2 regions of the Abyssisolibacter sp. ZYX002 genome follow, and region 2 is predicted to be linked to the other one. Evidence: riboswitches for the same ligand, from Rfam matches in the RefSeq annotation. Region 2 holds a riboswitch; the other holds the start of a gene.

Region 1 (12,818 bases), on a different contig from region 2:
CTTTATATTTTCCTCTATACTATTAATCATTTCTTCTTTGTTATCACAAGATATTGTAGATGGTTCATCACCATGCCTTATTACTGGCTCTGATAATATAATGTCTTCAGTAGGGAATTTGGCTAAAACACTATTTGCTAAATTCATTATCTCTATTGTAGATCTATAACATTTTTTTAAGGTTAAGTATTTTAAGTATTTATCCTCAAATATATCCTTCATTAACTCAGACCAATTATCTATACCTCTAAATGAATGTATTCCTTGTGAAATGTCACCAACTATAGTAAATGAGCTTGTGATGTTCAATTTATTTATTATATACATTTGAAATGGACTGTAATCTTGCGCTTCGTCTATTACTATGTGTTTATATTTCTTTACATTTGAATTTATTAATAACATATGAAGATACATAATAGGTGTTAAATCCTCTATTTCATATTTATCATTACCAAAAACATCTTTGCAATAATCTGATACAACCCTATAATCTTTTGTATATTTTTTTAATATTGTTTCATCTGTAACTAGCATTTTGTACACTTTCTCAACATCTATCTTTTTCCATTTATCAAAGTACTGCACAATGCAAGTTTTAGATGCGATTTTCATTTGATTTATTTTTTCATCTCTGGCATCATACACTTTCATTAGTTCTTCTTTTATATCATCTTCTTTATTACTTCTTTTCTTGATACCATTTATCTCTGCCATATATTTACTATCTATGATTTTTTCAATGCCTTCCATTCTATTTTTCAGCGTATTTTTCATATAGCTTGTTATCTTATCTATTCTAGGTAGTAATGGCAAATAACTAAGTTCATCGTAAAACATTTTTTTTATTTCGTCTTTTTCATAGACAATATGATCATTTATTGTTACGTCTTCATCAGGTACAAAATCGGATAGTATACTATTTACGTAATCATCTATTATTGTTTTCATTATTAGAGAACCTTTGAACTTTGATACTAACTGTAAATTTTCTCTATCTTGTTTTGTATATTTTTGATGGTCTAACATCTTTAAAAGTTTGGTTTCGCTCTTTTCTACAGTAAATTTCTTTTTCATCATGGATTCTATAAGTCTTTGATATGTTGTTTGGCTTATATCTGTAACTCCTAAATCAGGTAAAACATCTGATATATAATTAAGGAACAATGCATTTGGAACTATTACTAGTATATTTTCAGCTGCCAAAACTTCTTGGTAAGTATATAGTAAATATGCTATTCTGTGAAGAACTATAGTAGTTTTACCACTACCAGCAGACCCTTGGACTATTAGAGTCTTATATCTATCTGCTCTTATAATATCGTTTTGCTCTCCTTGTATAGTTGTTACTATATCTTTTAATCTATTGTCTTTTTTTTCTGATAGGGCCGAAAATAGGTATTCATCCATAGGAGTCAAGCCCTTATCAAATACACTTATGAGACTTCTTTCTTCTATTTCGTATTGTCTTTTAAGTGTTAAGTCTCCTATAAATGCACCTCCAGGAGCTTGATACATAACTTCGCCAATTTCACCACTATAGTAAAGTCCTGAAATAGGTGCTCTCCAATCTAAGACTATCATTTTATGTTTATCTTCAACATTGGTTTTACCTATATAAAATATCTCCGGTTCGTCATTCATTAATTGTTTAAAATCAATTCTTCCAAAATAGGGTTTACTTATAGCCTGTTTTAATATATATAGTTTTCTTGTCTTTGAATTTAATAACTCTATATATGTTACTATCTCATTACTAAAAGCTCCTCCTGAAGACCTTTTGCTTTCTTCAACTTTAACCCGTAAGTCTACTGTTTCTTTCTCCAGTTTTATTATTTGCTCCTCAATTGTAAGGCAAGTATTTTTAAGATGTTCTTTCTCCATATTAAAATCTCTATGCATGCCTGCTTACTCCTTTCTGGTTGCAAAGATTTATTTATTACCTTAAAACTACACTTATTATAAAATTAGAATACTCATATTGTATACTATACAGCCTGATTTTAAAACTATAATTACCGGTTATCTCATAGGTCGTTATTGCCTCTTTATATTTTTTCTTCTATTTACTCTTTTTTTCTTAAAAATACTTGCACAAATCATACTTTTGTTATATACTATATTTAGAAATACAAACAGAATATAAAATACTGAACAAGTACCTAAGGGTATTATTTTTTTACATTTTTGTAAATTTATGGGCTATGTATTTTGTCTTGTATTCTTCATTTATTCATGTTAGAATTAAATTACAATAATATAGTCTTCAGGGCAGGGTTAGATTCCCTACCGGCGGTAATACAGTTTTTCTGTTAGCCCGCGAGCTTAACGCTGATTTGGTGAGATTCCAGAGCCGACAGTATAGTCTGGATGGAAGAAGATAGATAGTTTTTAATGAATTGAAACTCCTGAAGATTTTATAATGTCAGGAGGTTTTTTATATGAAAAATAATGTTAACAAAATGGTTAAATTAGCGATGTTAGCAGCTATTGGTACGTTGTTAATGATTTACGCAAGGTTTCCTATAATACCATCTGCTCCGTTTTTGAAATATGAACCAGGAGATATTCCAGCTCTGATTGCTACTTTCTTATATGGTCCAATCCCTGGGCTAATAGTTACATTTATTATATCCACTATACAGGCTTTAACAGTGGATGCAGACAGCGGTATTATTGGCGCAATTATGCATATTATAGCAACTGGTACTCTTGTAATAATGGCCGGACTAATCTATAGAAAATTCCATACACTTAAAGGCGCTATATTAGGTTTAACAGTAGGATCTATATGCATGACATTAATTATGATTCCTTTAAATCTGTTTTTTACTACTAAGTTTTTAGGTGTTCCTTTGCCTGCTGTCAAAGCTATGATCTTGCCAGCTATAGTTCCGTTTAACTTAATTAAAGCAACAGCTAATTCTGTCCTCACTGTTATGCTATATAAGAGTGTAAGCAAAGTTTTTAAACATGAAATAGAACAAAATAAGGTTTCTACCGCCAAATAATATAAGAGTCAGCTTTTAAGAAATAAGCTGACTCTTTATTTATTCCCTTACAGTTAGAAGTTCATCATTTAATATATACTTACTATTCCTCCAAACCATCTTCTAAAAGTTTATCTTTTGAATAATAATACTTAAAATCTGCTCTTAATAATCTAAATGTTACAACACCCTTTCTTGTTCTATATTTAACTTTCATTGATTCATTACAATATATACTTGACAATCTATTAAAAGTAAATTATACTAAAATGCAAAGCTAACTATACAAAATACGTATGTTTTAGCTTTGTAAATTACATAATTTTTACCCATATTATCTTCATAAATATAAGAAAAGGTAATGGAAGAGAGGCGATAAATAATGATTGAAGTAAAAAACTTTTCTAAAATCTACAAACTAAGCAAGAAACAAATGGCTAAGTTAAAGACAAAAGACAATATTAAAAGAGCAGCTAATGATATTTCATTTTTTGCTGAAAGAGGTAAGATTTACGGTTTACTAGGCCCTAACGGAGCTGGTAAAACTACTACTCTTAGATGTATTGCTACTTTACTTAATCCAACAGAAGGTCACATATACGTAGACGGTCATGATAGTGTGAAAGATTCTATAGAAGTCAGAAAAAAGATAGGTTTCTTGACTAATGAACTTAAACTTGACCAACATTTTACTCCCAATTACACTATTGAGTTTTTTGGTGGATTACATGGAATGGATAAAAAAACTATTAACAAAAGAAAGGATGAACTATTTGAGTATTTCGGTATTACCTCATTTGCCGATAAAAAAATTGAGGATTTATCAACAGGTATGAAACAAAAGCTCTCTATTGCTGTTAGTCTGATACATGACCCAGATGTGGTTATCTTTGATGAACCTACTATAGGACTTGATATTATAACTGCAAGAGCCGTTTTAGACTACTTAAAACTACTTAGAGAAAAAGGTAAAACTGTTATTATTTCTACTCACATTATGACTCTTGCTAATAAGCTATGCGATAATCTTGGTATAATAATAAACGGAAAAATCGTAGCTAATGGCACTGTAAAAGATATCCTCGAAAATACAGGAACAACTGATTTAGAGGATGCATTTTTTAAACTTTATAAACAAAATATGAATTAGGAGGTGCTAGTATGATATTAGCTATTATTAAAAAAGAATTAAAAAGAGTTTTTACAGATAAAAGATTAATAATTTCTTTGTTTATATTGCCAGCTATAAGTTTATTTGCTACTTATGCTCTGCTAGGAAGGTTATCAGCTAGCATGATGAGTAATATAAATGAACATATACCTATAGTTTATGTTCAAAATAGTCCAGAAAGCTTTAACAACTATTACAATAGTATAGAAAAAAATAATATTAAAATCAAATATATTAATGGTGAGGACATATCTACTATAAAAGATTCTATTAAGAAAGGTACTGTTGATTTACTAGTATCATTTGACGTTGATTTTGATAATAAGATAGCTAGCTATAAATCTGAGAGTAAATTGCCAGAAATAAAGACTTTCTACAATCCATCTGAAGATTATTCTAATAAATCTAGAAAACAGTTTTTATCTAGCGTATTAGAACCTTATGAAACTGATATTTTGACTAAAAGATTTGAAAATATAAATTACACTAAAGCATTTTCTATTGACGCTACAAATAGTGAAGGTGTTATAGTTGATAAAAATAAGCAAAAGGGTAAAATGTTGAGCATGATATTACCTATGCTTATTGGTATAATACTGTTCTCTTCTACTATGGGAGTTGGAATGGAATCTATCGCAGGTGAAAAGGAAAGAGGTACTATGGCTAATCTATTACTTGCCCCTATTAGCAGAAACAGTATCGCATATGGTAAAATGGCTGGCCTCGGAATCATAGCTATTATAAGCGCACTTTGTTCTTTTATAGGAGTTGCTATATCAGTACCATTTGCTTCTAGTATTATACCTGTTGGTGGAGGTCTACCTCAGTTTTCTATAATGCAATTCATTCAGTTATTACTTATCATGATAACTCTAGTTGGAATAAACGTTGGTTTAGTTTGTTTGATATCTGTAAAGGCTAAAACTGTAAAAGAAGCTGCGACTTATGTTACTCCTGTATTTATGATTGTAATGTTGGCATCTTTCTCTACTATGTTTGGTAGTAGCGAAATAAGCAGTTATAAATATGCTATACCAGTCTATGGAAGCATAGCATCTATTAAAGCCATTCTTAATTTTAATTTAGATATGCAATCATTTTTATTCACTATAGGTTCGTCTTTGTTAACTGCATTTGTATTGACTAAAGCTATAACTTACTCTTTTAAAAATGAAAATACTATGTTTAATGCATAATAATTTTTTATACTAGAATTTAATCAAAAATGACCATTGTAATAATTTTATGGTCATTTTTTTGTTTTACGTATACTTCTATTTTAGTAACGTGAAATCTTAGTTTATATTTACAGGTCTTAGTAGTTACTCAATACTTTATTTGTTAAGCATCAAGTTGATTTTGGGTATCTTATCACTACGGTCAAGCTTTGTAAGTTCAGAAGCATTAGTTTTAGATGATTCTTTACCTATTGGTGGAAGCATATCCTAATTCTTTTTAATTGGTGTCCTGTTCCTTTTATTATGTAAAAGCATTGAAGTAACAAGTCTTCTAAAGTCGCTTCTCCAGAAAAACGGATATGCATCTTAATTAGTTTGCTGGTTGTTTGGTTATTGTTTTAGCTTGTCTAATAGAAAACTAAAAAGAAGCTGTTATTTCTAACAGCTTCTCAGACCGTAGACAAAAGCCCAATTTCTGCGTTGTTGTTAAAATTTCCGTTGCTCACTTACCTCTAAGTAAGCTCTGCTACTCAATTTTAACACGCCTTGAAATTGAACTTTTCTAAAGTCTGCTATCTTGATGACTTTGTCATCAATCTAAGAAGCTGTTATTTCTAACAGCTTCTTTTAAATTGGATAAGTGTTTAGGAATTATTAATTTATATTATTTTCAACTGCCATTTTTGTTGATTTTTTAAATATTAATGACAGTTTAAATAAATCGCCATCTATTTTTATGTCCATTAGGCCATCTTGCAAACTCATTAAACTTTTTGTTATCGCTAACCCTAGACCTGAACCTTCTGTATTTCTTGACTTGTCTCCTCTTGTGAATCTTTCTATTATCTCCTGTTCGTCAAAGTTCATTTCATAAGCAGCTATATTTCTAAATATAAACATTACATCACTTGAACTTTCTTTGAGATCAATGTATACTCTTGAATTTTCCATAGAGTATTTAAAAATATTACTCATTATATTTTCAAATATCCTATACGTTCTTTTCCCATCTAGTCTACAGATTATTTTTTCGTTTGGTAAATTTATTTTGAAGTTTAATGAGCTTTTTTCAATTCTCTCTTCTAGCTCTCCTATTGTCTGCCTAAAAAGTGCTATTATATCTATATCTTCAAAGAACATCTCTACACTTCCACTGCTAGCTTTACTAGCTTCAAATAAATCCTCTATTAATATTTGTAATCTTTTAGATTTTTTATCTAGTATATCTATATACTCTCTCTTAGATTTACTATCCACTTCATCACTCTTAAGCAAGTCAACATATGTGATTATTGATGTAAGTGGTGTCTTAAGATCATGTGAAACATTTGTTATAAGTTCAGCTTTCATCTGCTGACTTTTTGTAGCATCTTCTACTGCTACTTTAAATCCTTTATTTATATTGTTTAAGTTGTTATATATAGAACTGTATATTCCTTTTTCACTGTTGTACTCTATATTAAATTTACCTTGCGAAAGACTATTTGTATCTGTTTCTAGTTTTTTTGTTTTTAAAAATATTACCGTTAATAATACAACAACTAAAAGTTCATATAGCCCGAATACTAATAATGTTAAATCATTTTTGTATACTGAAGCACAGAAAATCAGTAGTATAATATTTATTAATATTATTAAACCTAAAAGAATATAATATTTTTTACTTAATTCCATGTTTGAAAATTTTCTAAATTTATTACGTAAAGCTACAAACATTCTCCCGCAAATTACACCTAAAGCTTTGCATATTCTTATTAATACTTTACCAACTCTTAAAAGTATCAATCCAACTATGCTATTCTTGATTAAACCTTCTACAATTCCTTTATGGTAAATGTACTTGACATAAACAATGTTTTTATAAATCCACATGTATATAATAAACAATGCGGTTATTCCGATTATGTGAAAATTATCATTTGCTAAACATATGGCAGTTATAATTTGATCTTCAAGATTATAAAGTATATTATTCCCAAAAGCTATACAAAATGCTGCTACACCTACAACAATGGCTATTTTAAACTCCAGTGGCATTATGTTGTATAATCTTAGTATTTTCTTCTCTTTTTGATTTTTATAATCTGCTAACAAAGCTGATAATATAACTATGATTGCACCTATTACTGAAATTATTGCTATAATCCATATTAAAGCATATTCTACAGAATATCTACTTATTTCTGTAACCAATTCATCGTCGTATTGTGATAGATTTTTTGGTATTAAATATTGAACTCGTACATTCTTAAATGGTCCTTGCTTTCTATTTTTATTCCACTCATTTAGTCTTGACAATAAGATGCTACTTTCAAATTTTTTATCATTCAATTCTTCTATGGTAAATTTACCTTTATCATCACATTGAATTCTTATATAGTATAATGTATTTGCATTTTCTAAATTAAACCATTCATGCTTGTCATTAGAAAGTGCTTTTACTTCATCATCAAAACGCACTAAGTATTTTAAACTCTTTGCATCTGCATATGGTTGTACCTCTAAATTAATATTAGGATAGTATTCATCGGTACTATTCAGCAAATACTCAGTATATCGAAACATATTATTTGAAAATAACCTAGATTGTATATATTTCTGTTCTATATTCTCGTAGCCATACCATTTTTTAACAGGTGCATAACTAAAAGCTATTACTGTTGAAATCAATGCTATGTATAAAAAAAGTACAATTGAACTATTCAAAATTTTAAAACGTTTCTGAGTCTCTTCTTTTTTTATAGGTTCTATTTGATTATTATCTTCCTCTTTTACTTTATGTTCATCCTTTTCTTCACCAACTTCAACTATATTATCCTTACTCAAATCAGGCTTTTCTTTTATATCAGTACTATTATTTGTTTCAACTTCATTTTTGGAATTTGTATCCAATGCCCCACACCACCTTTAAATATTTAGGTATTTTAGGATTAATCTCAATTTTATTTCTAATCCTACCAATATGGACCGTTACTGTATCTGGATTATACGCAGGTTCATTCCATACTTTTTCGTATATCTCTTCTATTGAAAAAACCTTGTTTGGATTACTCATCATTAGGTATAGTATTTTATACTCTATAGGAGTAATCTTGATAGCGTTACCATCTACAGTGATCTCTTTACTATCATCATTTAGCTCAACTTCACCTATTTTAATAATATTAGCTTTCTTTTGGTTTTCTTTTTTAGTATAACTTGTATATCTTCTCATGTTCGAATTTACTCTTGCAATCATTTCAAGAGGATTAAAAGGCTTTGTGATATAGTCATCTGCACCAATATTAAGCCCTAAAATTTTATCAACATCTTCTGATTTTGCCGATAGTATAATAATTGGAACTGTGCTAATCTCCCTTATTTTTATAGTAGCACTTATCCCATCTAGCTTTGGCATCATTACATCTATAATAACTAGATGTATTTTTTCCTTCTCAAATATTTCTAAAGCCTCTTTTCCATCATATGCTTTGTAAACATTGTAGTTTTGATTAGTTAAATAAACTTCTATTGCGTCGGTTATTTCTTTTTCATCATCCACAACCAAAATATTATACTTATTCATTTCTTCACTCCTAATTTGAGATATCTCTGTAACTATAATAACATACCACTATAAAAAAATAGCTACCAAAATTATAACAAATTTCTAAAGATTTCTCTAATCAATAATAAATCTTCTCTTATCACTACAATCTATCAAACAAGCATCTTCTACTATCAGTTCATTCATTTTTTTAATATTCCTTTATTAATAAATCTAAAACTTAAAACTATTATTGATAATGATATAGTTACGAAAACGTATAAAGCTAATAATGTGTCTCTTGACTTGATTTTCTTGGTTTCTTTATCCATTAATTATTCATCCTTTTATATTATTGTTATTTAGTCCTACCATTGTTTCAAAACATCCAATACTTAATTTTATCTCTTTGTTTTTAGCCTACATCAAATTTCATACACCACTTTCTTTATTATTTAATTATTAAGAGCTTACATAAATAAGCTTAACACATGGCTCTAAAAAAATATCTACTAAAATTATAACAAATTTCTTAAGATTGCCTTAAATATTAATAAAGCATATCAAATGAAAGATTTTTATAATATGTAAAATAAGAAAAGAAGCTATCTTATGAGACAGCCCCTTTTCTTATTTATCACTAGAATATTGCACTTGCTCTTTCTCTTCTTTCAAACCAGTAGTCAGTTTCTACACTGTAAGGCAATATCATACAACGACATGTGCCTCTTGCCCTACACTCTTCAGTAATAATAATATTTTACTTTTTAATAAATTCTTCATAATCCATGACCTATCTTCCTTATATGTCTATTATGGTAATGGATCTATCTCTGTTTCATACAACATACTTCTATTTTCCACAAAATCATCTCCATTGGGTAAGATTCTGCAAGCACATAAACATATTGGTCTACATACTTCTATAGAGCTTGTTCTTTGATTTTTGTTTAGTTTTTTCATTTTTTTCCTCCTTTTGTATTTTTTATATATTTATAATATAATAATATAATTTTTATCCCATTAAGTCAATAAAGTGTCAACGTATCATAAAATCATAAAACCCCCATATAAATAGCTTTGAAACATAAGCGTATCTATATAGGGGAAAAATATCATTTTATATAAGTATATTATCTATAATATTCTATTTAAATATTTGTTAAAATCATCTGGGTAAGAATGGTCTAATCCTTTTATAAACTCAAAATCATGCTCAATATTATTATCATCTAACATTGCTTTGAACTCTCTAGTACATTCTAAACAGTCATCATCCTCATCTCCGATGATTATATATATTTTCGTTTTTATAGCTTTAATTATATATATATTTTCTTTTATTTTATCTAAGTTTGGAAACCATGGTGCAACTAATATTATCTTGTCAGCTTTTATTTTCTGATTTATTATGACTTCTACTATAACTCCTGCGCCAGCTGAAAAACCTCCTACTACAAGGTTATCATACTTATCTTTCTGTAAGCACTCATAATGAGCAAGTAACTCCTTAAATCCTTTATTTATATCACTCCAAACATATCCATCTGTAACTTGAACTTGTGATGATTGAATCATAGCTAATTTATATCCTAGCTCTGTAACCACTTCCCATTGTTCTTTTATCATCTGAATATTCTCTTGGTTACCATGAAGTGCCATTACAAACTTTGATTCCTCATTCTTATTATCAATTATTCTCATAATTGGCTTTGATTCATTCCTTGCGCTTTGTTCTCTTTCTTTACAAAGGTTAATCATATTTATGAAATCTTCGTTATCTTTAAAGCACTCTAAATCTTCATCGCTTTTTAAGTAATCATAGGAGTACCAATATCCTTTATCCACTATGGCTTCTTTTATTAATTTAAGCGCTTCTGCCTTTAATCCAGATGATGCAGCTAATGCATACCTAAAGTTATATATTTGTGCCTCATTTCTATATCCTATAATATTGTTCTTATTTTTTTCTATAAACTCATATGCTTCTTTACTACCTTTTTGTTTATAGATTTTAAGTGTCTTGTTTAACAATTCAGTGTATTTCATAATTCATCTCCTTCAAATAATAAAATATCCAAATGTTAACCCTAAATTGAGTACAAAAAATCAATGACTATACAACATCCTTCTAATCACAGCACTTCCATCGATTCTTGACGTACTACCTAGTATGCTTTCATAATGGTTAAAATATTGTAATCTAAAAAGTTACAGTATATTCATTAAAGTTCCATGAATAATTCAGATTGAAGTATTATAAATTATATACCTTACCTTTGGAGAAACTTTTGTTTGATTTTATATATTCTATATTCATCATAATACATCACTCCTTATCTTTTTTTATATTTGTTGTTATAACTATCATAAATTCTACCATACTAATATAGTCCTTGTAAAACGATACTAACTATGTTAATATTTTATGGACACTAATATAAAGGAGAAACAATCATGGCAAAAACAACTTGGAAGGCTGGTAATATGATATATCCTTTGCCTGCTGTTATGGTATCCTGTGGCAACTGCGAGGAAAACTACAACATCATAACTATAGCTTGGACTGGTACTATATGTACTAATCCACCAATGACATACATATCAATTAGACCTAGTAGGTATTCGTATGACATAATCAAAGAAACTGGTGAATTCGTTATAAATCTAACTACTGAAGCTTTAGTAAAATCTACAGATTATTGTGGAGTTAAGTCAGGAAGAGATTTTGATAAATTTAGTGATATGAACCTCTCTATAGAGAAGGCAACTAAAGTGAATTCCCCTATGATAGGAGAAAGTCCAGTTAATATTGAATGTAAAGTAACAGATATCATAAAACTTGGTTCTCATGATATGTTTATGGCAGAAGTTTTAGCTGTAAATATTGATGATACTTACTTGGATGAAAATGATACTTTTTGTTTAGATAAAGCTAATCCTATATGTTACTCACATGGTAATTATTTTGGACTTGGCAAAAAATTAGGTCGTTTCGGATTTTCTGTTGCAAAGAAAAAAAAGAAAATAAAAACCAAAAAATAGACTTAAAGCCTTGAAAAAACTACTAAAATTATTCAAAGCTTTTTTATATTTTCTGTTATTTCTTTAAAATAATTTATTTCATAATTTATTTTTTACTCATAGATTGACTCAGTTATCTAACCATCATCTTTTGTTAGTGATGGTCTTTGTTTTATTATTGGTTTACTGCATTTACATACCCATTCTTATGTGCAATATTCTATTGATTCTCTAATATTTCTTTTGACCAATCTTTATCACCTCTCCTCTTCTGAGTATTAATTTATAAACTATGCGTCTAGTTTATAACAAGTCCACATAAGCGAACTTATCATACCTATGTTTTTTTCATGCTTATTATAGCAAAAGAACTATGACATATGTATGTCTTATTTTATAAAATTGAAAATTAACACTCTGCTATTATTAGTAAAGAAGCTTTGGAAACAGACGTCTCCAAAAGCTTCTTTAATTGTACGCTATTTTAATTTTTGTTATTTTTTATTTGCTATCCCTTTTGCGTTGTTCTTCATAATTTTTTCATTTTAAGGATCAAAGAAATTCACTCTGTTATCTAGCCAATCATCTTCCACTGGTGATATAGATAGTGATGGTTTGGTTGGCTTAGTAGGTTCAGTAGTTTTAGTACATTTGCATACCCATACTGTTGTACAAAACTCAATAGAGTCTACATTATTTCTTTTAAATAACTTTTTCATGTGCTATCCCCCTTTCATTTTACAATGAATTTTGATGTTTAAGTAGTACGTTTTGATATAGTTTACCTGTATGGCTTATTATATACCTCCCCAAGTATATAATAAACCAACTCCCCAAAACAGATAAATCTACATATAATAAATTCACATAAGCGAATCCATTAACATGTTGTTTTTTTAGATTTATTCCTAACATTCTAATATTTTGTT
Region 2 (12,818 bases):
GCAGGAAATCAATCAGTTGAAAATGCACATGTTAGATTAATGAATTCACCAGGACATCGTAGAAATATACTAGATCCAAACTATACACATATCGGTATAGGAATAAAAGATGGTGGTAAATACGGATCAATGTTCACTCAGATGTTCATTAAAAAATAATTACAATACCATTGAGATTGTGTTACAAAAACATTACAATAAATCGAATATAATTAATCTTATGTTAAAGTATTGTTTCTCCTAATTAAATACGATTAATATCGTATATAATAATTATAAATTGTGTTCATTATTTAAACTTATTTATTGTTAAGGGTTGTCTTATATAAGACAACCCTTAGGGCTGTTTCATAAATAGTTAAAATAACACAATGAGACAGTCCTTCAGCTGTTGTGAAAGCAACTATTCGTTCAAAAAGTCACTTCCTACTAATAGACAACATAAGGAGGTTATCATAATGTTTAATGTTTACTTAGTAGAAGACGAGAAAAATCTCAATGATATATTAGCATTGTATTTAAAGAATGAAGGTTATAATGTAAAGAGTTTTGTAAATGGCGAAGATGCACTTGAATGTGTTAAAGAAGATGCTCATATCTGGATACTAGATATTATGTTGCCAGATGTTGATGGGTATGAAGTATTAAAGGAAATCAAGCACTATAATAAAAATGTACCAGTGATATTTATATCTGCAAGAGATACAGATTTAGATGTTATCACAGGATTGCAAATGGGAAGTGACGATTATATTTCAAAACCATTTTTACCTATGGAGTTAGTAATACGAGTAAAAAAATTACTTGATAGAGTCTATAAAAACGGTTCAAAAAATATTATGTTAATTAATAATAGTTATAGAGTTGATTTTGACAAAAGGGTAATTTTTGAAGACGAAAAGGCGATAGAACTTACTTCAAGAGAGTTTGATTTCTTGAGTATAATGGTAAAAAATAAAAACAATGCTCTTTCAAGAGAATATCTATTAGAAAAGGTATGGGGTTTGGATTATTTTGGAAGTGACAGAGCTGTAGATGATTCAGTTAGAAGAGTAAGAAAGAAATTACCAAAACTTAGAATAGAAACTATATATGGTTATGGCTATAGGTGGTGTGAGGAATGAAAAGAGCATCACTAAATATAAAATTAATGACAGCATTTATAGGAGCGATATTATTTTTCTTAGTAGTTAGTTATGTACTCCTAATAGAATCCTTTAACAAGTATTACTACGAAGATATTTATAAAGTATTAGAAGATAACAGTGATTCAGCAAAAGTAATTACTGATATACAAGAATTTATTAACAGTAGTAATAAAGATAATAGAAGCATTGAGAGAATTTATTGGATTAAAACCAATGGAGTATTTGAAAGAAAGACAAAAGAAAGTTCAAATAATTTAACAGAAGATATTATAAAAAAAATAGAAGATAGCATAATAAAGCAAACACAATTTACAAAGAGATATAGTATAAGTGTTGAAGGGAGAAAATTATTTTATATAATTAACAAATATGAAACAAATAGTAATATGTTAGAGTCAGAAGAAGTACTAAAAGATCAAAAGGGAAATGACATAAATACACAAAATATAAATACAAACAAAAATGGTCTTTACAGAGCTACACTTAGATGGGAACCACTAGATGATTCCTTAAAAAAACAACTGTATAGACAGCTATACAAATGTCTGTTAATAGCATTTTTAGCAATGCTGATAGTATTTTTCTTCTTATCTGGTTATATAACAAGGCCATTAGTAAAACTAACAAAGTCTGTAAAGCGTATATCAAATAGAAAATTCGATAAGCCAATAGATATTGACAGAAACGATGAAATAGGATTTTTGGCAAAAACCATAGAAGATATGAGAAGAGAATTATTAGCGCATGATGAGAATCAAAAATTTAGGATGCATGCTATATCCCACGAACTAAAAACACCTACCATGATAATTCAAAGTTATATTGATGCATTAAAAAGAGGAATATTCCCAAAAGGTTCAAAGCAAGCTTCGTTAGATGTTATTGATGAAGAATGTAAAAGGCTACAAAAGCTGGTATCAAATCTTTTATATATTCAAAGACTTGATTATATTGACAGTGAGATTAAACATAGAGAAGAAATAAGTTTAAAGAAAGTAATAGAAGAAGTAAGCAAAAATATGCTAATAGAAATTATGGATATAGAAGTCAAATTAAAACTAAAAGATGTTAAAATACCTGCAGATTACAATCATATTAAAATAATAGTGGAAAATATACTAAACAATCAAATTAGATATGCAAAGTCTATAATTAAGATTTCTATAAAAAATATAAATAACAAAATAGTATTAGAATTTTATAATGATGGAGATAAACTTGTAGATAAAGAGAATATTTTTGATATATTTAAAAAGGGGACAAAGGGACAAACGGGTCTAGGACTTTATATAGTAAAAAGACTTGTGACTATAAATGGTGGTAATATAAGTGCACACAATGAAGCTATAGGAGTTACTTTTAGGATAGAATGGCAAATTGACAAAATCCACGCTTAGTGCTAAAATATACCTTAAATGGATACAAATATTTTTGTAGGGGGGATAACTTTTGGCAAAAAACACTAGAGGTAAAAACGTTAAAAGAGAAGCTGGATGGAGAGGAACATGTCCACAGTGCAAAAGAGATGGTGTAAAGTTATTATGGACTGGAGATAATGAGCAACAAGTATGTAAGATATGCGGAAACGAGATAAAGTAATCAACAAGTGTATTAAATAACGATTATAGATTAAATAATATTTTAATAAACTTTTTAACTTGAAATAACAAAATGTACAAAATTACAGGCAAAAATAAAGGTTGCCTGTAATTTTTTTGCTCTCATGACAAATAGATAGTAAAAATGACGACAATTACACATGATTGCACAAAATTGCACATGATTGTCCTTTTTTTCACATATTATAAATACAATTATTCCATAATTTACGTATATGCTTAAATTATAGTAATAAAAATACAATATCAAATGGAGGGTTTATATGAGAAAAAAAGTGTTATCAATCGGATTAAGTGTTTTATTATCAATAAGTTTATTAGCACCTAATATTTCTAAGGCAAGTGAATCAAATCCCAAAACTGATGAAACAAATAACAAAAAGTATGTAGTTACAAGAGCATACGTTCCTTTTAGTTCCAACAGAATATCTAAAACTATTAAAAAGATAACAGAGACAACAGCTGATTATATGAGAGTATATGAAGAGAAATTTCAAGAATTATACAGAAAGACATATACTAATATGCTAACAGAGCAACAGAAAATTCTTGAATACTATGAAAGTAACTTAAATATAGTAGAAGATGTATTTAAAGTAGTAGATTTTCCTATTCCAGAGATACCAGAAGTTGATGAAGAAACACCAGAGGTAGACGAAGAAACACCAGAGGTAGACGAAGAAACACCAGAAGTTGACGAAGAAACACCAGAAGTTGACGAAGAAACACCAGAAGTTGATGAAGAAACACCAGAAGTTGATGAAGAGACACCAGAAGTTGATGAAGAGACACCAGAAGTTGATGAAGAAACACCAGAAGTTGATGAAGAGACGCCAGAAGTAGACGAAGAGACTCCAGAAGTTGATGAAGAGACGCCAGAAGTTGATGAAGAGACACCAGAAGTTGATGAAGAGACTCCAGAAGTTGATGAAGAGACACCAGAAGTTGATGAAGAAACACCAGAAGTTGATGAAGAGACACCAGAAGTTGATGAAGAGACTCCAGAAGTAGACGAAGAGACTCCAGAAGTAGACGAAGAGACTCCAGAAGTAGACGAAGAGACACCAGAAGTTGATGAAGAGACACCAGAAGTTGATGAAGAGACTCCAGAAGTTGACGAAGAGACTCCAGAGGTAGACGAAGAAACACCAGAGGTAGACGAAGAAGCACCAGAAGTTGATGAAGAAACACCAGAAGTTGATGAAGAAACGCCAGAGGTAGACGAAGAAACACCAGAAGTTGATGAAGAAACGCCAGAGGTAGACGAAGAAACACCAGAGGTAGACGAAGAAACACCAGAGGTAGACGAAGAAACACCAGAAGTTGACGAAGAGACACCAGAGGTGGACGAAGAGACTCCAGAAATAGATGATACAGATGTTGAAGCTCCAACGGTAGAAGAACCAGAGGTAGAAATACCAGAAGAAATAGAAGAGGAAGTAGAAGAAAATTTGGTAGATACAATAGATACTACATTAGAAAATATTATAGAATGAACAAGTAAATACAAAATATGATAATATTTTAAGCAAATTTTAAAGTTAATTAAGAATAGTAAGCCTGTCTAGCTAATAAATTTATTCTTAATAAATATACTATTAATCTTATAAAGCAAAAGTTTTAAAGAAGGTATACAGAGCGGTATATCTTCTTTAACTGCATAAAAATAAATTATAAAATTTTAAGCAAAAGGGGGATAAATGTGAGTAATATTTATTTAGTAGAAGATGAAGAAAATTTGAATGCTATATTAGCTTTGTACCTAAAAAAAGCAGGTTACAACGTTAAAAACTTTACAAGAGGAATAGATGCAGCAAAACATATAAAAGATGATCCACATTTATGGGTATTAGATATTACTTTACCATGTATCAATGGGTATGAATTATTAAAGAAGATAAAAGAATACAATCCCAATACACCCGTTATATTTATTTCAGCAAGAGATACAGATATGGATATTATAACAGGGTTACAACTTGGATGTGATGACTATATATCTAAGCCGTTTTTGCCTATGGAATTAGTAATTAGAATAAAAAAACTTCTAGAAAGAATTTATAAACAAGAAAGAAAAAATAGTATGGTTATTAATACTTGTTACAGATTAGATTTTGATAGGAGAATGATATTTGAAGGGAATCAGCAAATAGAGCTTACTTCAAAAGAATTTGATATTTTGAAAGTAATGGTAAAAAATAAAAACATCGCTCTTTCAAGAGAGTATATATTAGAAATGGTATGGGGGTGTGGTTTTTTTGGTAGAGATAGAGTGGTAGACGATTCTGTAAGAAGAGTTAGAAAGAAGTTACCCCATTTAAGGATAGAAACAATATATGGATATGGATATAGGTGGCGTAAAGGTTAAATATAGCTTTACTAGCATAAAAAATACGAGCTTTTTAGGAGAAATAATATACTTTAGTAGTTAACAATTTTATACTAATCCATTGTTCAATAGGATTAAATAAATCAAAAAAGGTTGAATCATAAAAATATCGCCTAAGTTATTGACATACAGATAAAAACCTGTTATGATTAATCAAACAAAACACATATGTATTTCGTACGAATACATTAAAGGAGAAATTATATGAGAAAACAACCAATAATAGTAAAATTATTAATAGGAATAATAGCAGGTATACTTATAGGAATGTTATGCAAATCAATTGATGACTATAGAATAGGTCGATTGTTTGTAACATTCACAGATTTATTTGCTAACTTTTTAAGCTTCATAATTCCATGTATAATATTAGCATTTGTTGTACCAGGGATTGCAGATTTAGGTAAAAAATCTGGCAGAATGTTATTAATTACAGCAGGGATAGCGTATTTATCAACAATATGTGCTGGACTATTAGCTTACTTTGCAGGTATTTCGATATTACCAAGAATTATAAAAGCAGCTAATATTGTAGAAGGTGCTGATATACAGCTAAAACCTTTTTTCTCAATAGAAATACCTCCCGTTATGGGAATAATGACAGCACTTATTATGTCATTTATGATAGGTCTAGGATTAGCCCATATTAAAGGAAAAACACTAGCTGGAGTATTTGATGATTTTCAGCATATCATTGAACTAGTAGTAAAGAAAGCTTTGATACCTTTTGTACCAGTATATATAATTGGTATATTTGTAAAATTAACAGTTTCAGGGAAAATATTTAACACACTAAAATCATTCTCTTCAGTATTTGTGATATTAATCGCGCTACAGATATGTTATTTGTTGATTCAGTATACAGTTGTATGGTTCATCAGTAGAAAGAATCCTTTCATATCGCTAAAAAATATGTTACCAGCATATATGATGGCACTGGGAACACAATCATCAGCAGCAACTATACCTATGACGTTACAGAGTGTAAGAAATAATGATGTTTCAGAAGATGTATCAAGCTTTGTAGTACCACTATGTGCAACAATACATCTTGCTGGAGACACAATAGCGTTGGTATTGACATCAATGGGAGTAATGCTACTAAATGGGGTAGATCCAACACTAGCGGAGTTATTACCTTTCATATTTATGTTAGGAATCACGATGATAGCAGCACCAGGTATACCTGGTGGTGGTGTATATGCAGCACTTGGATTACTTCAAGACATGTTGTTATTTACAAAAGCACAACAAGGTATAATGATAGCGCTTCATGCAGCACAGGATAGTTTTGGTACAGCTACAAATATTACAGGAGATGGAGCAATAGCTATTTTAGTTGATACTATAGCTAAAAAAAGAGCAAAAAAATAATAGCAACAGTAAATTTACATGCCTTCAAAACAATGATAAAATATTAGATATAATAAATATCATTGTGGGGGTGAATAGTGAATATAAAAAAAGCTATAAGAATAATATTGATGATATTGAGCGTATTGATTTTACTTAATGGTGTATTTATATGTTTTGTTTCGAACTTTAACTTAGGAAATATTACGACGCTTTTATTGGGAATAGTGTTGTTTGCATATACAACCTTTTATAAAAAAGTCAATGAGTTAAGCAAGAATGGTGTATTAAAATGGCTTAGGTATATATGCATAATGGGAATTGTATTTATGATAGGTGTCACTACATTTATCGTAGTATATGGCAAGACAGATACAGCTGAGTTTAATGAAGATGCAGTAGTAGTTTTAGGTTGTGGAATACAAGGAGAGAAGATTTCAGGACCACTATATTTTAGGTTAATAAAAACGGTTGAATACTATAGCAAAAATAAAAGAGCTATCATAATAGTTAGTGGTGGACAAGGACCAGAGGAAGATATCACAGAAGCCGAAGCAATGAAAAAATATCTTGTCTCAAAAGGAATACCAAAAGAAAAGATATACAAAGAAGAGAAAGCAACTAGCACATATACAAATTTTAAGTATTCAAAAGCAATATTGGATGATATATTTGATAAAAACTACACCATAGCATATATAACAAATAACTATCATTCATATAGAGCAGGAAGCATAGCTAAAGAACTAGGCTTAAATGCTAGAAGGTATAATGCTAGTGTAGCATATGTTTCAATAATACCGACACATACAAGAGAATTTTTAGCAGTGTTAAAGCACTGGGTTATAGGCCGTTAATGTAACTAACATAGGATTGATGATATCAAGTAGTAGACTGTAGTGGTAGTGATAAAATTGAGTAGCAGAGCTTACTTAGAGGTAAGTGAGCAACGGAAATTTAACACGGGCGCAGAAATTGGGCTTTTGTCTACAGTCTGAAGAGAGATGTCTTATAAGACATCTCTCTATGAGTTTATCTACGTTTGCCTGATATAACGAAGCCTTCATATGCTGCGAAAGCATAAAATAATACATCAATTTTATCAAAAGTTTCTTTCAATAAATAAAGAGTGTCATCAAAACTTAGATTTTTTATAACTTCCATATAAGACATATCGAATTGTTTTGAAAATACACCTACTATAATGAATATATTACCTAATGCACAACCTAGTAACGAAAATACTACACCAACTATTCTATAAGGTAAACTAACTCCTTTTCCTAGAATATTTACAAGTGTACCAACTAATAAACCTATACCTAGAGCTAACCATCCTACTTTTACATCAAATATAAGTGCAACACCCGCCCATACTAAGGCTCCTACAATTGAACCTATAAAACCTCCGATAATAGCCTTTACAAGGCTTTCTCTAGGAGCTGAATTTTGATATAAAGCTTCATTTTCCATAATAAGACCTCCTTAAGTAAGTTAAAGCCAATTAAAAATATGATACTACATAAACTTCACCTAAAACATAGGGCTACCGAACTATATTATGTAATTATTGTTAGTAGATGTTTTGAAGTAATAAGACAAAAAAGTTAATTTAAAACAATATTTCCTAAGAGTATATATTATATCTTAATTAGTATTATATAGCAGTATCTTATTAAATAGGATCAATATAATACCTTATGACATTTTATTATAATGATTAATTTTTTTTATGACATTTATGATAAGATAGAAATAAAGTAATTGTAAAAATAAAATATAGTTATAGTATTTGTTCAAAGAATTAGGGCAGAAAACTATACCTGCTGAGTTGGACATGCTTTTTTATCCTTAGAAGATAATGCTCAGGTATTTTTGACAATAAAGACTGTTATTGCAATTTGTAAATAATAAACCAAAAGTATAATTAGCTACAACAGAGAGTATTTTTTATTAAGAAGCAATTCAAAATTTCATTAACAATAAGTTTTAATAATCAAAATGGCAAATTGAGGAGATAAAAATGAATAGTAATAGATTAAAAATGTTTGCGTGCATAATTATGTTAATAGACCATACTGCATTAATAATTAATAATGATATAGTATATAGAGTTATGAGAAGTGTGGGTAGATTATCGTTCCCTATATTTGCCTTTTTGATAGCGGAGGGTTTTTACCATACTAAAAATGCCAAAAAATATCTTGCTAGACTATTTATATTTGCATTAATTTCTCAAGTACCATTTAGTCTTTATTTTGAATCGAAAATATTAGATTTAGAAAACTTAAACATATTTACAACTCTTTTTGCAGGGCTACTATCAATATACATATATGACAAGAATAAATACATAGGAATGGTTGTAGTTATCGTATTGGCTTATATAGCAAAAATAACAGGCATGGATTATGGATATTACGGAGTGCTAATAATATTTGGGTTCTATATTTTTAGAGAAAGTAAGTTGAAAAAATCGCTTTATTTTATAGGTTTAACAATAATATACACTGTAGAATTGTGTATAGAATACAATTTTATTGGATTTGCTACAACAGCTCAAATGATTGCTATAATAAGTACAATATTGATATGTTTTTATAATGGTAAAAAGGGAAAAGCAAACTTAAAATATTTTTTCTATATGTTCTATCCAGTACATTTGTTTATTTTAACGTATGTAAGGCTATATTATTAAAGAATATATAATAAAGTCGATAAATTAACTTTAAAAAGCTACTTGACATATACTAATATGAGTGTTAGTATTTAAACAACTTAATAATTCTTCGGGGCAGGGTGTGATTCCCTACCGGCGGTATAGCCCGCGAGCTAAAATTAGCTGATCTGGTTAAATTCCAGAGCCGACAGTTATAGTCTGGATGGTAGAAGAAATAGGTGCATAGCTTTGTACCATATTAGTAATAAGTGATATTAATGTCCTGAGGCTTTTGGCTTCAGGATTTTTTTGTCTCAGATTACATATATATCATAAGCCCCTTAAAGAATTTGTCTTTAAGGGGTTTTATTTTGGAGGGGAACTTTTTGGATATAAAATATATGAAGCAAGCTTTAGAAATAAGTAAAAGAGGATATGGTTATGTTAACCCTAATCCATTAGTAGGATGTATTATAACTAAAGATAATAGAGTTATATCCTCAGGTTATCATGAGAGGTACGGAGATAAACATGCAGAGATTAATGCAATAGAAAGTGCAAAAGAAAGTATAAAAGATGCATCTATGTACGTGACATTAGAACCTTGCTCACACTATGGGAAAACACCTCCTTGTGTAGATGCAATAATAAAAGCTGGTATAAAAAGAGTCTATGTTGCTATGCTAGATCCCAATCCATTAGTAGCAGGTAAAGGCATACAAAAGCTAAAAGAAAATAACATAATGGTTGACGTGGGGATTTTGGAAGACGAAGCTCAAAAGATAAACGAGGTATACATCAAACACATATCAACGGGATCACCATTTTGTGTATTGAAATCAGCAATAAGCTTAGATGGTAAAATAGCCACACATACTGGTGACTCAAAATGGATTAGTAATCAAAAGTCAAGAAATAGAGTACATGAGCTACGCCATAACTATTCAGCGATAATGGTTGGTATCAATACTATACTTAAAGATAATCCAAGATTAAACGTAAGAATGCCACACATTAGTAAACCATCTCACCCTAAAAAAATAATAGTAGATAGTAAATTAAGAATTTCGTTAAATGCTAATGTACTAAAAAATACAGATGAGGCAGAGACAATAATTGCGACAACTAGCATAGCTGATAAAAGTAAAATTAAAGAAATAAAAAAGCTTGGAGGGCGAGTTATAGAGTGCAAATCAGTAAATGAAAGAGTAGATTTGGTAGATATGTTAGAAAAATTAGATAGAGATATAGATAGCATATTAATCGAAGGGGGAGGAGAAATTGCTTATTCATCATTGGAGGCAAAAATAATAGATAAACTGGAATTATTTATAGCTCCAAAGATAATAGGTGGAGCAAAGTCAAGAAGTTTTGTAGGTGGAGCCGGTGTAGATTTGGTTGACGATGCATTTTTCATAAGAGATATAAATATCAAAAAAATAGATGAAGATGTACATTTACAAGGATATATAAGGAGGTAATTATGTTTACAGGTATTGTAGAGGAAATAGGCATGGTAGTAGATATCACTATGAATTCAAATAGTGCACAGTTAAAAATATCAGCAGACAGGATACTTACAGATTTGAATCAAGGGGATAGTGTATGTACAAATGGAGTATGTTTAACAGTGACATCTTATGATGAAGTGAGCTTTAGTGTAGACGTAATGACAAAAACATTACAATCTTCTAACCTAAGGGATTTAAAATATGGAGATAAAGTGAATTTAGAAAGAGCACTAAAAATGGAAACAAGGTTAGGAGGACATATACTATCAGGGCATGTAGATACAACTGGTGTTATACAGTCAATAGAAAGAATAGAAAATGCACTACTAATATGCATAAAGCCAGTTAATTACAAGAAAGAGTTAGTAATAGACAAAGGATCAATAGGGATTGACGGTATAAGTCTAACAGTAGCTGAAGTTACAGAGTCAGACTTTACAGTGGCTATTATTCCACATACTTTATCTAACACAATATTAAAAGAAAAGATTAAAGGTGATACTGTAAATTTAGAATATGACATATTAGGTAAATACGTACAAAGATTCTTTAAAGTATATGAAAAAGCAGATAGTGAGCTAGGTATTAGCTATAGTTTTTTAGAACAAAATAATTTTTTGAGGTGATGACATGACTGAATTTAGTACAATACAAGAAGCAATAAGTGACTTAAAGAAAGGCAAAATGGTAGTAGTTGTAGATGATGAAAATAGAGAAAATGAAGGAGATCTGGTAGTTCTAGCAGAACACGCAACGCCTGAGATAATAAATTTTATGGCAACGCACGCGAGAGGACTTATATGTATGCCTATGAATGAAGAGAGATTAGAAGAACTAAGACTCAATCAAATGGTAGTAAAGAATACAGATAATCACAGTACTGCTTTCACAGTATCAATAGATTGTGCAGATTCAACTACTGGTATATCTGCATATGAAAGATCAAATACAGTTAAAAAAGCAATAGACGTAAATTCTTCACACAAAGATTTTAAAATGCCAGGTCATATATTTCCACTTAGAGCAAGACCTAGTGGAGTACTAGAGAGAGAAGGGCATACAGAAGCCACAGTTGATCTAGCTAAGATGTGTGGTTCATATCCAGCAGGCGTTATATGTGAGATTATGAATGAAGATGGTACGATGGCTAGATTAGATGATTTAAAAGAGTTTTGTAAAAAATACCATTTAAAGCTTATAAGTGTAGAAAGTATAAAGAAACATAGAATCAAAACAGAGTGTATCCTAGAAAGACAAAGCAGTGCTAAAATGCCTACAAAGTATGGAGAATTTGAAATAATAGGATATATTGATAAGCTCACAGGTAAAGAGCATATTGTACTTAAAAAAGGAGACTTAAGTAAGATAAGAGAACCATTAGTAAGGATTCATTCGGAGTGCATGACTGGAGATGTGTTTAGCTCACTTAGATGTGATTGTGGAAACCAACTTGAGTATGCAATGAAGAGAATCAATGAACAAGGAGCAGGTATAATAATATATCTTAGACAAGAGGGGAGAGGGATAGGACTAATAAACAAAATAAAAGCATATAATTTACAGGATAAAGGGCTTGACACAGTTGATGCAAATATAGCGTTGGGTTTTGAAGAAGATGAAAGAAACTACTATATGGCAGCGCAGATACTAAAAGATATGGATGTGGACAAAGTAGAGTTATTAACCAATAATCCACAAAAGATACAAGGATTAAAAGAGTATGGAATTGAAACTGTGGATAGAAAACCGATAGAGATTAAGACAAATAAGTATAATGAGTCTTATTTAAAGACTAAAAAAATAAGAATGAATCACTTATTAAGTGAAGTGTAGGAGGAAAATATGAGAACAATAAATGCTGGATTAGTTTCAGATAAAAAACAGAGATATGGTATTATAGCTAGTAGATTTAACGAATTTATAGTAGGAAAGCTACTAGAGGGAGCTATTGACGGGCTTGTTAGACATGGTGTAAATGAAGATAATATAGATATTATTTGGGTGCCAGGAGCGTTTGAAATACCTTTAATGGCAAAGATGCTATCAAAAAAAGATTACGACGGGATAATATGCCTTGGTGCTGTGATTAAAGGACATACACCACATTTTGATTATGTGTCAAGTGAGGTGTCAAAAGGT

Evidence for each region. A riboswitch is a leader RNA that binds a small molecule or an ion and turns the genes downstream of it on or off. The one in region 2 is predicted to bind FMN.
Region 1: linked by a shared signal. The riboswitch ahead of P3X86_RS16655 (ECF transporter S component) and the one ahead of ribD (bifunctional diaminohydroxyphosphoribosylaminopyrimidine deaminase/5-amino-6-(5-phosphoribosylamino)uracil reductase RibD) in region 2 are both predicted to bind FMN.

Annotation. Positions count from the first base shown of each region.
Region 1 is NZ_JARMXH010000006.1:154,373-167,190, forward strand. It holds gene helD (RNA polymerase recycling motor HelD) at 1-1,902, opposite strand, end outside; FMN riboswitch at 2,259-2,386, shown strand; gene P3X86_RS16655 (ECF transporter S component) at 2,442-3,011, shown strand; gene P3X86_RS16660 (ABC transporter ATP-binding protein) at 3,373-4,140, shown strand; gene P3X86_RS16665 (ABC transporter permease subunit) at 4,152-5,357, shown strand; gene P3X86_RS16670 (sensor histidine kinase) at 5,994-8,231, opposite strand; gene P3X86_RS16675 (response regulator transcription factor) at 8,209-8,904, opposite strand; gene P3X86_RS16680 (hypothetical protein) at 9,069-9,197, opposite strand; gene P3X86_RS16685 (hypothetical protein) at 9,679-9,828, opposite strand; gene P3X86_RS16690 (dienelactone hydrolase family protein) at 10,003-10,914, opposite strand; gene P3X86_RS16695 (flavin reductase family protein) at 11,323-11,910, shown strand; gene P3X86_RS16700 (hypothetical protein) at 12,435-12,608, opposite strand.
Region 2 is NZ_JARMXH010000002.1:554,674-567,491, reverse strand. It holds gene P3X86_RS08685 (CAP domain-containing protein) at 1-159, shown strand, start outside; gene P3X86_RS08680 (response regulator transcription factor) at 459-1,124, shown strand; gene P3X86_RS08675 (HAMP domain-containing sensor histidine kinase) at 1,121-2,545, shown strand; gene P3X86_RS08670 (hypothetical protein) at 2,598-2,747, shown strand; gene P3X86_RS08665 (hypothetical protein) at 3,031-4,263, shown strand; gene P3X86_RS08660 (response regulator transcription factor) at 4,470-5,135, shown strand; gene P3X86_RS08655 (dicarboxylate/amino acid:cation symporter) at 5,361-6,530, shown strand; gene P3X86_RS08650 (YdcF family protein) at 6,608-7,366, shown strand; gene P3X86_RS08645 (hypothetical protein) at 7,542-7,982, opposite strand; gene P3X86_RS08640 (TraX family protein) at 8,533-9,207, shown strand; FMN riboswitch at 9,291-9,407, shown strand; gene ribD (bifunctional diaminohydroxyphosphoribosylaminopyrimidine deaminase/5-amino-6-(5-phosphoribosylamino)uracil reductase RibD) at 9,555-10,649, shown strand; gene ribE (riboflavin synthase) at 10,652-11,305, shown strand; gene P3X86_RS08625 (bifunctional 3,4-dihydroxy-2-butanone-4-phosphate synthase/GTP cyclohydrolase II) at 11,310-12,512, shown strand; gene ribH (6,7-dimethyl-8-ribityllumazine synthase) at 12,522-12,818, shown strand, end outside.